Regions from separate parts of the Rossellomorea sp. y25 genome, predicted to be linked through region 2. Evidence: riboswitches for the same ligand, from Rfam matches in the RefSeq annotation. Region 2 holds a riboswitch; each other region holds the start of a gene.
What was found. Region 2 has a riboswitch for thiamine pyrophosphate ahead of tenA (thiaminase II). Riboswitches for the same ligand answer to the same signal wherever they lie in the genome.

Region 1 (3,156 bases), 2.1 Mb from region 2:
CGGGGAATCATCCTAAGTCATTGTTCTATAAGGTCAGTTCTTAACAATCAATAATATCTTTCCTTCATCGAGCTTTCCTTCGTACTGATCCGCTTCTGCGTGGGAAAATCCAACTTCCATCAGCTTGTTTCGGAGTTCGTCGCCTTTATTCAGAATCATGTTCCCTACTGCAGTCCCGATGCCTGTTTCCTTAACACCGATCTCATTGGCGTCAGCCCGATCAGCGACTCTGTCCGTCCGGTCATCATCATGGGATAATACATAAAGATTGTGTTTGTCGATACCTTGAGAAGAAAGCTTTTCAACTTCTGTAATTAATTCCTTATCGTCATAAAATTCCTTAACAGTCGGTTTCAATTCAATCTCCTCCATTTTTCAAATTATTTTGTCTTCGTTTATCTTTTCCCGCGGGTTCCTATTAGTAAACCTTTGAATAGGTGGGTATACATATTACTAGTGTGTGTAATGAAAGAAGGGAGACGGTTAGATATGGAAGAAGTTCATTCTTTAGAAACTATCAATGCTACTCTGGCAGGAGAAAAGATGGTGTTACTATACATATCCAGACCCAATTGCTCTGTTTGTCACGCTCTACTGCCCCAAGTGAAAGGGGTGCTGGAAGAGTTTCAAGATGTAAAGTCCATTCATGCCGATGCAGGGGAAATACCGGAAATAGCTGGTGGGTTCTCTATCTTTACTGTGCCGGTGGTCATCGTATTTGTAGATGGAAAAGAAATGTTCAGGAAGGCCCGATTCGTTCCAATCGATGAGTTACATACCCAAATGTCCCGTCTGGTGAAGATGTTAGACAACTAAACAAACGTTTGATTAAGCGTGAAAGTTGTTGGTTTGTCAAAGTTTACAGTATTAAACGGTTGTTTAATACTGTGAAAATTAAAAATCGAGAGCTGTTTTAAGTTGGGGATTATAGACAATGAAAAAGAGCTGCTAAAAAAGTAGCTCTTTTGTCATGGTTCGGTGAATAGGTATATAATAGAGAGTATACGAGTATAGTAGTCATGAAGAAATAAAAGGGGGCTTGATGAATGATCAGATTGTCCAGGACAAAGAAAGTCATGTTACTTGGTTTAGCAATCATCCTCATAATAGTAGCCAACCGGATTTCCAGTGTACAACACTTGACAGCAAGAATTGCCACTAACCTGTATATCAGCCTGAAGTATCAAGATCTGGACCTCGAATACCAGAACGTCGAATTCTCACCCCAGTTTGGAGATTATTCTGTAGCGTATAAGGACAAGGACGGAAAAGTCTATGGATTCATGGTTACCCCTAAGTCAATGCCCGTCATCATACTTCACGATCCTCTTAATGAGTCACCTTAATCAATAGCGAAGTTAAAGAGTGAACCTCTCTATCTTTTATCATTTCATTCTTCATGTATAATAAAACCAAACAACTTTATAAACGTTACCACAAGGGGAGCGAAAGCTGAGAGTGAACAATCTGTTCTGACCCTCTGAACCTGTTAGTTAGTACTAGCGTAGGGATGTGGATAGTAAGCAGCATGGCTTATTTTTCCTTTTACATTCAGCCCCCTTATGGTTTCGTTTCATCTTACAAGGGGGATTCTTTTATGAAAAACATGCGTCTTGTCGTTTTACTTGAAGCCTCATTGATGGCGGCATTCGCCGTTATCCTTGATATGCTTCCTTCTATTAAGCTATCACCCAGTATCTCCATTTCGATAGCAATGGTTCCTATTTTTCTATTGTCATATCGAAGAGGATGGAAGGCTGGTATACTGGCTGGATTTGTATGGGGCCTATTGCAGATTGCCTTGGGTGACGCTTGGATTGCGACTCCAGTGCAAATGGTAATTGAATATTTCATCGCCTTTGCCTTTATCGGTCTTGCCGGATTCTTTTCCGGTAAGATCCAATCCTCAGTAAGAAGTAACCGTCGAACTAGAGCGGTCATGTGGGTAGTGGCTGCTACGTTTTTAGGTAGTCTGGGTCGATATTTTTGGCACTTCATCGCAGGATATGTCTTCTTTGCAGAATATGCGCCAAAAGGCATGTCGCCGCTACTTTTTTCATTAGCAGCAAACGGAATCACCATGTTGGGCTCAGCTCTTCTTTGTTCAATCGCTCTGCTGATCGTACTCAACACAGTGCCAAGATTGATCAAAGTAAGGGTATCTCCTCAAGAAAGCAACCGAAAGGCATCCTAAGTTATTTGGACCGGTCACTATAAAGAGGCTGGTCTTTTTTCTATGAAAATACATCCCAGGTCTTAGAAGTATTTACTTCTACGGCTTCTGTTTGCATGTTGGTGATTTTTTTATACTTAAGTTATTCGTTCATATAGGAGTGACCTCGATGGAAGAAATCATGGCAAATTATTCGGCAGAGTGGGGGATATGGGGTGTATTGCTTTCTCTATTTATTGAAGGAAGTGCTTTCCCTTTTGTGGGCACTTTTTTCATCGTAACAATGGGATTTATTTTAGAATTAACGTGGATGGAGATAGGAGTGCTTTCTCTAATAGGAAGCTTTCTTTATACAGCGGGTAGCTATATTCCTTATTTTATCAGTTCAAAATTAGGTGCGAAGCTTGAGGCAAGGTTGAAACCTGAAAAACGGAAGAAGCTCAAAGAAGCTCAGGAAAAGTTCAACCGTTACGGAATCTGGAGCGTAGCAATTGCAAGTCCCCTTCATTTAGGAAATATCATCCCCTTCATGGCAGGCATGGCAAAAATGGATTTGAAAGTGTATTCTCTCCTTACTATGCTTGGGATAGCTCCGTCTACCTTTTTTTTCTTAAGTATAGGCAAGTTCTATGATGGTGATAGAGAAGTGATCTTGGGGTTGGTAGAAGAATATCAACTGTTGGTTCTAACAGGATTTGTGCTGGTAACTGTTTTGTACATTCTCTTTAAAAGGAAGAGAAAAGGGAATAGAAGGATGATTAGTAAAGATTCGGAGACTGAAAAATTTTCGTCAAGTTACAAAAAAACTCAATCCTAAAACCCTCTACGCAGATTAAATCTTCGTAAAATCATCCCCTTCCTCATTGCTTACACCCATTCTTTCCTATAAACTAGACCTATTCAAAAAATAGCACGTGTGGAGAGATCTATATTGGAAGCAAAAATGATAAGAAGATATGACATTATGGAGGTAAGTTTGCTGG
Region 2 (3,156 bases):
GTCATAATCTTTTTGCTCTGCATTTCTGACTAAACTGGTTACCCCCGTTTTCTCCAGAGCCTTAACGAGATAAAAGGCTCCTATGCCTGCTATCACGATGGATCCTATTAATCTGGCACCAATAAAAAGTGATAAATTCCACAGAACCAGGTCTCCCATGTATCCCTTAAAGTAGTCCATCAGGATTGAGCCAATTGCTGAGCCCACAGCTGCTGCACAAATGATGATGACATCATAACGCTTATAGCGGGTGATAAGGAAAATCAACTCTGCAAACAATCCTTGAATAAGACCGAATAGGAGTACCTCGAGGCCCCATTCACTTCCCATGAGAAATTCCCCTGAAGATGCTGCAATTTCTGCCAGAAGTGCGACACCAGGTTTCCTAATGATTAAAAAAGCCACGGTTGCCGCCATGAACCACATGCCATAGATCAGTTGATCCGCATGCAATCCAAATGGCTTTAACAGGTTATAAACCGGTCCCCAAAGCTTATATATAATTCCAAAACCTATGGAGATCACGACCGTTACTAAAATGTCCGTCAGCTTTAATTTAGACATGTACTTTACCTTCTTTGACTAAAGAAGACTGAAACGGCCATTTCTCGAGTGTGTATGCCATTTCCCAAAATTGGAATTCATAAATGCTGCTCAAAATGAAATTCTCTTTCATTCTTTCCTTGTCTGTTTCTGTCATCGTTGCTGCCAATCCATCCAGTCGCTGAATCTGTTCTTCCACTAACTCCCGAAACCATTCTCCCCCATAAGCTGCGATCCACTCCTGATAAATGGCCTCCTCAGGTGTACATGATTTCAAGCGTTCACCGATCTCATAATACAACCAGTAGCAGGGGAGTATTGCCGCCAGAATATCTGCGAGCCCCCCATACTGAGCGGACCGATACATATGTGACGTGTACGCATAAGCCGTAGGAGCAGGTTCAAACTGCTGTTTTTCTTCTTCCGTGATCCCTAATCGATTTGAGAAATTTTCATGAAGTGAAAGCTCTGCTTCATTTGTCCCAACAGCGTGTGTTGCCATTCTAGAGGTAGTATGTAAGTCTGTTGCTTTGGCTGCCCCAAGTGCCTGCACCTTTGAAAAGTGGGATAGGTAATAGGCATCTTGCAGGATGTAATACCTGAAGTTTTCAAGGGGGAGGGTTCCCTCACCAATCCCTTTAACGAAAGGATGTTGAAAGCTCGCTTCCCAAATTTCGTTTACTTCGTTTCTTAAGTACGTTGAAAATGACATAATATCTTTCTCCTTTTCCAGACGACCCGAACTGGGCAACAAAAAAGCCACTTCCCATTATGCATGCAGCATACAGAAAGTGGCTTGAGATCAGAATGTAAGATTACGATTCTACGCGACCGTCAAACACCACTTCCCTACGCTGGTCTCAACCAGATCAGGTTCAAAGGGTCTTAAAGTCATACTTTAATCTCAGCCTTTAATAAGGCACCCCTAGTGGATCGTCCTATGAAATTTTGTATTCGATGCTATCGTACCATGATTCTTTTGCTTGTCAACACCAAAAAGAAAACCTTTCATCAATTTCCCATTCGCCCTTCCCCTACAAAACCAATCACAGCAAAGGATACCCACTTTAAAAATTTTAATGAAATTCCTTTAAGAATAAAGCTCTTTACAGCAATATTAACTGCATACTACAAATGTATAAATATACAAAAATGGATTATGGGATGACAATCATTACAATTAAAGTAGGGAGGGGCTTCCATGTTGGAAGTCCCTCCCTGCCCATCATTTAAACCATCCTTTTTCTTTTGATTGAGTGATGGCTTCGATTCGATTTTTAACTTCAAGCTTGTCGAGTATGGTAGAGATATAGTTTCGGACGGTACCCGTTTTCAGGCTAAGCTCATCGGCTATCTCTTTCGTGTTTTTCCCGTCAGCAACCAGCTCCAACACTTCCTTTTCACGGTCTGTCAAAGGATTCTCTTCACTATACACATCGTCCATGAGCTCTGGTGCATAAATACGTTTACCCTCCATCACAAGGCGAATCGAGTTCGCCAGTTCTTCACTTGGGCTGTCCTTTAACAAATAACCCTTCACTCCCCCTTTTAATGCACGCTGGAAATAACCGGACCTGGCAAAGGTTGTCAGGATAATCACTTTGCAATTTTCGCCTTTTAACTCCTCTGCTGCTTCAAGACCGGTCTTTTTAGGCATTTCAATATCCATGATACAAATATCCGGCTGCAGCTCGTGGACGAGGGCAATGGCTTCTTCTCCATTGCCCGCCTTTCCCACCACTTCCATATCATCCTCTAAGCTAAGTAACGAGCCTAAGGCACCTAATAACATTCGCTGATCTTCCGCGATAACAATTCGAATCATTCCATTCCCTCCCTGTCTGTCTGCTTAATCACTTTCGGCACTCTCATAATCAAGATGGTCCCATTCTCTGTAAGGATGTCTAAACTTCCATTTACAAATTCCAAGCGTTCTCTCATCCCGATTAAACCGCTGCCTTTAGACTGTGTGTAATCTCCTCCGATTCCTACACCATCATCCTTCACCACAATGGTCATCTCTTTATCCGACTCTTCAATGATGAGCTCACAGTATGAAGCCTTACTATGTTTGACAACATTCGTCACGGCTTCTTTTAGGCACATGCTCAAGATATTTTCCAGAAAGAGTGATGCTTGGGGCAGCATGACTTCATCATCCATCACGAAATCAATTTCCGCTGCCTTTAATAGCTGTTTGATCCGGACGATTTCGTCCTTTAATCGAATACCCCTCATTTGTGAAACCATTGTCCTTACTTCACTCAAAGCGGTTCGTGCCGTCTGCTGAACATCCTTTAATTCACTCCGGGCCTGCTCTGGATCCTTGTACACCAATTTTCTGGCCAGATCGCTTTTCAAACCGATGAGAGAAAGCTTTTGACCCAAAGTATCGTGTAGATCACGGGCAATCCTCTGGCGTTCTTCCTGCTTGACCAAGTCTGAAATACGTTTATTAGCATCTTCCAACTGATCTTCGAGCTGCACCTGTTTATTTCGATTATAAATATTAAACGGTAACAGAATGACGCTTATCCAAATGATCAGAATAAAAGGAAATTGAGATAAAAATAATTCATCCTGTATAACAAAATTATAATTGATCGATGCCGT
Region 3 (3,156 bases), 1.2 Mb from region 2:
CTGTCAAAAGAAATTTAATTAATACCTTACACGTTTCTAATAATAGGTACTTTCTACATAATGACATTTGATACAAGATCTTGTTACATCCGTTTCATAAAAGACATGTCTGCAGTTTTCCTGAATGCTCTTCACTTCTTTTTCGAGTTGGATGACTCTCTGATTGAGCTTTACGATCTCATTCTTCAATTTCAGTACATGACAAGAAGGTTTATCGATAGATGTTTGATCCATTTTCCACAAACTCCTTCGATTTTTCTTTCAATCCTTTTTCTATTTCCTTATGAGCATCATTCATGCTAGTCTCCTTCATTCCCCTTATGTCATGTGATATTCTCATTGAACAAAATTTCGGGCCACACATTGAACAAAAATGGGCCGTTTTTGCCCCTTCTGCAGGAAGTGTTTCATCATGATACTCCCTTGCACGCTCCGGGTCCAGGGATAAATTAAATTGGTCATTCCATCTAAATTCAAATCGAGCCTTAGAAACGGCATTATCTCTGACTTGTGCCCCTGGATGGCCTTTCGCCAAATCCGCTGCATGTGCTGCGATTTTATAAGCAATGACACCTTCTCTCACATCATCTTTATTCGGTAATCCCAGATGCTCTTTCGGTGTTACATAGCACAGCATGGCTGTCCCAAACCAACCGATCATGGCAGCCCCTATGGCGGAAGTAATGTGATCATACCCCGGTGCAATATCTGTCGTTAATGGCCCCAAGGTATAAAAAGGAGCTTCATGACAGATTTCCATTTGCTTATCCACATTCTCTTTAATCATATGCATCGGTACATGACCAGGGCCTTCAATCATGACTTGTACATCATGCTTCCAAGCAATTTTGGTTAGCTCGCCTAATGTTTCAAGCTCGGCAAACTGTGCTTCATCATTCGCATCAGCAATTGATCCGGGTCTTAAACCATCTCCTAAGGAAACGGAGATATCATAGGCTTTTAAAATCTTACATATATCTTCAAAATGGGAATAAAGAAAGTTCTCTTTATGATGGGCAAGACACCATTGTGCCATGATTGAACCTCCACGGGAAACAATGCCTGTTGTACGATCAGCCGTCAGATGAATATACCTCAATAAAACACCTGCATGAATGGTGAAATAGTCAACACCCTGCTCCGCCTGTTCGATCAATGTATCCCTGTACACACCCCATGTAAGATTCTCAGCAATTCCGTTTACTTTTTCTAGTGCTTGATAGATCGGTACCGTACCAACAGGGACAGGGGAGTTTCGAATGATCCACTCCCTTGTTGTATGAATGTTTTTACCTGTTGATAAGTCCATTATGGTATCGGCACCCCAACGAGTTGCCCACGTCATTTTCTCCACTTCTTCTTCAACGGAAGATGATACAGAAGAGTTTCCGATATTCGCGTTTATTTTCACATGAAAGTGACGACCGATGATCATCGGTTCACATTCAGGATGATTGATATTGGCAGGAATGATGGCCCTGCCCTTTGCTACTTCTTCTCTTACAAATGAAGGATCAACATTTTCCCGGATAGCGATGAACTCCATTTCCGGTGTAATGATTCCTTTTTTTGCATAGTGCATTTGAGTCACATTACGACCCATTTTTGCCCGTATTGGGGTACGTTTGATAGTAGTGAACGCCTCTACGTGTGCATAAGGATCGTCTCCTTTATAGCCGTTATCTTCCGGTTCGATTTCACGTCCCGGGTAAGCGGCGACATCCTGACGTTCCAGGATCCACTCTGTGCGAACGGAAGGTAACCCTTTATGAATATCGACTTGGTAACGCTCATCTGTATAAGGTCCGCTTGTATCGTATACACGAACCGGTTCATTCTCTTCAACGCCCAAGGAAACATTCGTCCTACTCAGTTCTATTTCTCTCATCGGTACATTTATGTCTGGTCTTGATCCTCCGACATATACTTTTTTACTGTTTTTAAATTGCGTTTTTAACTCGATCGCCACTTAACTTCTCCTCCTTTTGATTGGATCTTAGAAGTTACTGCGTCAGGCATCCCATTGTTCAACAAAAGGACATGAAGACACAAAAAAGGGTCCTGAATAATCAGAACCCGAAATGTCAAAAAGTAGTAAGCGCCTCAAAACACAAATAAACGCTTCCGCACTACTTCCCTACGCTGGTATCATCCAGATCAGGTTCAAAGGGTCAAAGAACTTATGCGTTCTCCTCTCAGTCCAAGCAATTTATCGGACTCCCCTAGTAGAAATATTGATAGTATTCTATTGTATTACATACTATTTTTACCATGATTCATTCTTTTTTCCAATAGTAGTATAGTAACAAAATCAAATTAGGACATAATCACACGTTTGATTTCCATTACCTTTTCAGGGTCTATCCCGAAGTCATAGCTCCCATTATGACGGACACCTGATCCTACATGATATTCTCTTGCTTTTAGCTTGCTGTGTATTTCGCCTATATTTTCCACAGTTAAACCCGAACCCGGCATGATAGTGGGACCACCCATTTGCTCTATTTCCCTCATTTTACCAATCGCCTCCAGTCCCTTACTCACTTCAGATTTTCCGCCTGATGTGAGAATTCGATCAACGTTCAATCCTGAATGGAATATTCCTTTGCATAAGGCTACTGGATCATCAGACAGGTCGATAGCGCGGTGAAAAGTAATCGATTGACCCTTCGCACTTTGTACGATCTCCATTAAAGCGTGGGAATCAAGCTTACCTTCATGTGATAATGCGCCAAAGACGATGCCACGGCTTCCCATTTCAACCATTGTTCTAACTTGTTCCACCATGGTATGCAATTCATCAGACTGATACGAGAAAGATTTACTATGTAATCGGATCATAATCTGAACAGGAATTGAAACGGTCCTTAATACTTTTTCTATCACATGAAAATCAGGAGTTAATCCTCCCTCATGTATGGCAGACACCAATTCAAGTCGATCTGCTCCGGATGCTTCTGCAACTTTGGCATCTTCCTCATTCAAGACTATGACTTCCAGTTTGCTCATGTTGAATTCTCCTAACGTGATGATGTTACGTTAACTTTATCACAATGTTGAAGATTGTTGAACTTGTGATGAAAAGGATTTCCCCGCAAAAATATGAAATATGTTGTTATTTAAAAAGACAATACTCATACGTTTGCATTACAAATC
Region 4 (3,156 bases), 1.0 Mb from region 2:
CCATTTCAATCATTCGTTCATTCATTTGTTCAATCACCTTAAATAAGTCAGATAGATTTCCTTCCATTGTCGTTTCTAATGGATGGACTTCATAACGGACACCAGATTTATCAATGATCGCGATGGCTTCATCCACGTATGGTATAACGTCTTCACCATTTTTCGTCTTCGGAATAATTTGTATGCTTACGAGTGCGTTCCCCATTTTGTTCACCTCTTAATTTGGTAAAAATTCGTTTGTAAAAGCTTTTTTACTGTCCAGTTCCTTATCTAATAAATTGTTCTCATACATCCATGAAGCATAGTTTTCCCATACCTCAAGCTTCTGCTCTCCCCATCTGTCAGCATCATCCTTGTATTTAGGAGCCAGCCATTCCTGGCTCTTCATGACTAATTCTTCATCAAGATCCGGAGCTGCCTCTAAAAGAATTTCACCTGCATCCTTCGGTTTGTCGATTGCAAACTGATACCCTTTTGAAGCAGCTGCCAAGAAGGCTTTAACCGTATCGGGATCTGATTCAATCATTTTTTCATTTGTTGTCAGGACAGGAGTGTAATAATCCAGTTTTTCAGAGTAGTCCTTTACGTACATCATGTTCAATTCCTCACCGCGAAGCTCTGCTTCAATACCTGTCCATCCATAGTAGATCCATGCAAAGTCAACATCCCGTTTCACGGCAGTAAAGAAATCTGTATCTCCCATGTTTACAAAATCCACTTTCTCTACATCTGCGTTTTCTTGTTTCATAATCGATGTCATGACAGCTTTTTCAACAGGGGAACCCCAACCGCCATAACTTTTACCTTCAAAATCCTTTGGTGTCGTAATATCCTTGCTCTTAGGTGATGCAAACCCCGAGGTATTATGCTGTATAACCGCAGCGATTGATACGAGGGGAACATCCTGTACCCTGGCTTGTGTGACACTTTCCTGGTATCCAACCCCGAACTCAGTTTTACCCGAGGCAACGAGTTGATCTGCCCCAGCCTCACCTGGTAAGATGATATCCACATCCAGCCCCTTCTCTTCGAAGTATCCTTTTTCTTTCGCAACGTATAATCCAGTGTGATTGGTATTCGGTGTCCAGTCCAGTACGACCGATACCTTTTTAAGATCATCCTTTTGTTCATCTGCCGTATTTCCTCCACCGCTGCAGGCAGTTAAAAGAAAGACAGCACAGATGATGACCATCCATTTTTTCATCTTGATTCCTCCTCAAATCCTCATATGTAGTTGTAACGTTTATTCGTTATTCTTCACTTAATAAGGTGAATGAATGTAAAACAAAAGGCAGATGGAACCTAAAAAGCTTTGGGACACTATAACAAAAAGCGCCCCAAGCCTTCAGCCCGGGACGCATCGTTAAACATGATCATGTATTGTTTAAGAGAATGTTTCCTACGCTGGTATCAGCCAGTTCAGGTTCAAAGGGTCAGTATCTACAGGATACAATCTCAACCGGCCATACCGGTTCCCCTACACTTTTACTATGAAATTAAACGTTATCTTCTACCCTACTTTGCCACAGAGTAGATGGATATTCAAGCATTTCCTATTAAAGTTAATTAAATTTGAAAGGCTCGTTCGTAATCACCGTTATCTACAAGTCCGTTAATAAACGGTATATAGGTAGATACAAGATGTGAATACCCTTTTTGATTGTAAAAAAACGTATATTGGACAAGGAAGATAATGACTAAGAATGGCAGCAGTCTCTTCTCATCTTGCGTTAAGGCAGCATCGAAGTGATACCCCGCCAAAAAGGTATGGATACATTCGAAATGCTCTTTCTTATCTTGCTGTACCAGGTCTTTGAGGATCCCTGCGATAAAGTAACCGATATCTGCTATACGGGGGGCTTTTCGTATCCTTTCAAAATCGATGACCCCGGTCACCCTTTCCTCATTTATGAGGATATTACGCGGGTGGCAGTCACTATGTACGAGTTGATGAGGCAATTTGCTATAGGAGAAAGACCACTCATTTAGCCTGCCTATAAACCCTTTCCCCCATATTTCAATCGATGTCGGATCTTGCACGGCTATCCACTCTCTCAAATGTGTGTCAACTTTCCATTCTTCTACCTCGTATTTACAGACATATTGTTTTAGTCTGCCATGGAGTTGAAAGAGATACGTTCCCGCCTTTTTAAGAGAAGCTAAGGAATAGACTTGTACTGGCTTTCCTTCGAGGGCTGGATACAGGGAGTAGAAATCTTGATGCTGTTGTACATAAGACTGGTGTGAGACCGTTAGCAATGGCCTTTCAACGGTAAGTCCGCTTTCCTGTAAATAGGTCGTTAAGAGATACTCTTCTTCTAGCATCTTCACAGAAGAATTGAATCTTTTTTTCAAATAATATGTCTTCCCCAGATTCTTTACCTTATAAACATTCGGATGACTGTCCACAGTCTCTATGCAGGAAGGATGAACCTTCCAGTTCAATAATAGATCATGAAGAGGTTCAATCATTTTTAATTCCCTTCCAAACATAGTAATATACGTTTAGTATGACTATGAAAGAATGTCTACATACCATATGAAAAGAGGTTGCATCCATGCAAAGAATACAAATGACGGAAGACTTATCATTCTCAAGAATCATTCATGGGTTGTGGAGACTTGCAGACTGGAATCAATCAAAGGAAGAAACCCTTGCTTTGATCCAGGAAAATATTGAAAATGGAATCACAACTTTTGATCACGCAGATATTTATGGCTCGTACATGTGTGAAGCCTTATTTGGTGAAGCCCTTGCCCTTCAGCCTTCCTTACGTGAGAAAATGGAGATTGTGACGAAATGCGGTATTGTCCTCCCTTCTGAAAATCGTCCGGAACATAAAACACATCATTACAACACGAGTAAAAAGCATATTTTGACATCTGTTGAAAACTCACTGCAGAATCTAAAAACGGACTACATCGATTTATTATTGATTCACAGGCCAGATCCATTTATGAATGGAGAAGAAGTGGCTGAATCCTTCACTCAATTGAAGGAAGAAGGAAAGGTACGTCACTTTGGAGTATCAAACTTTAAAGATCATCAATGGAATATGCTTCAATCCTATTTGCCGTTTCCATTGATCACGAATCAAATCGAATTATCTGCCTATAACTTAGAAAACTTCGAAGACGGTACATTAAACCTTTGTC

Region 1: it holds a riboswitch for thiamine pyrophosphate, as region 2 does, so the genes downstream of both, thiT (energy-coupled thiamine transporter ThiT) here and tenA (thiaminase II) in region 2, are expected to answer to the same signal.
Region 3: it holds a riboswitch for thiamine pyrophosphate, as region 2 does, so the genes downstream of both, thiC (phosphomethylpyrimidine synthase ThiC) here and tenA (thiaminase II) in region 2, are expected to answer to the same signal.
Region 4: it holds a riboswitch for thiamine pyrophosphate, as region 2 does, so the genes downstream of both, AAEM60_RS07235 (ABC transporter substrate-binding protein) here and tenA (thiaminase II) in region 2, are expected to answer to the same signal.

The regions. Positions count from the first base shown of each region.
Region 1 covers NZ_CP145886.1:397,270-400,425, forward strand. Annotated here, with positions in the region: gene AAEM60_RS02095 (general stress protein) at 34-357, opposite strand; gene AAEM60_RS02100 (thioredoxin family protein) at 490-816, shown strand; gene AAEM60_RS02105 (hypothetical protein) at 1,047-1,346, shown strand; TPP riboswitch at 1,430-1,528, shown strand; gene thiT (energy-coupled thiamine transporter ThiT) at 1,598-2,194, shown strand; gene AAEM60_RS02115 (VTT domain-containing protein) at 2,343-2,990, shown strand; gene AAEM60_RS02120 (threonine/serine exporter family protein) at 3,117-3,156, shown strand, end outside.
Region 2 covers NZ_CP145886.1:2,477,161-2,480,316, forward strand. Annotated here, with positions in the region: gene AAEM60_RS12370 (ECF transporter S component) at 1-564, opposite strand, end outside; gene tenA (thiaminase II) at 557-1,255, opposite strand; TPP riboswitch at 1,373-1,480, opposite strand; gene AAEM60_RS12380 (response regulator transcription factor) at 1,769-2,368, opposite strand; gene AAEM60_RS12385 (sensor histidine kinase) at 2,365-3,156, opposite strand, start outside.
Region 3 covers NZ_CP145886.1:3,661,251-3,664,406, forward strand. Annotated here, with positions in the region: gene AAEM60_RS18415 (hypothetical protein) at 37-234, opposite strand; gene thiC (phosphomethylpyrimidine synthase ThiC) at 212-1,969, opposite strand; TPP riboswitch at 2,118-2,234, opposite strand; gene AAEM60_RS18425 (copper homeostasis protein CutC) at 2,317-3,009, opposite strand.
Region 4 covers NZ_CP145886.1:1,452,917-1,456,072, reverse strand. Annotated here, with positions in the region: gene AAEM60_RS07240 (thiamine-binding protein) at 1-205, opposite strand, end outside; gene AAEM60_RS07235 (ABC transporter substrate-binding protein) at 218-1,204, opposite strand; TPP riboswitch at 1,380-1,489, opposite strand; gene AAEM60_RS07230 (phosphotransferase) at 1,567-2,472, opposite strand; gene AAEM60_RS07225 (aldo/keto reductase family oxidoreductase) at 2,559-3,156, shown strand, end outside.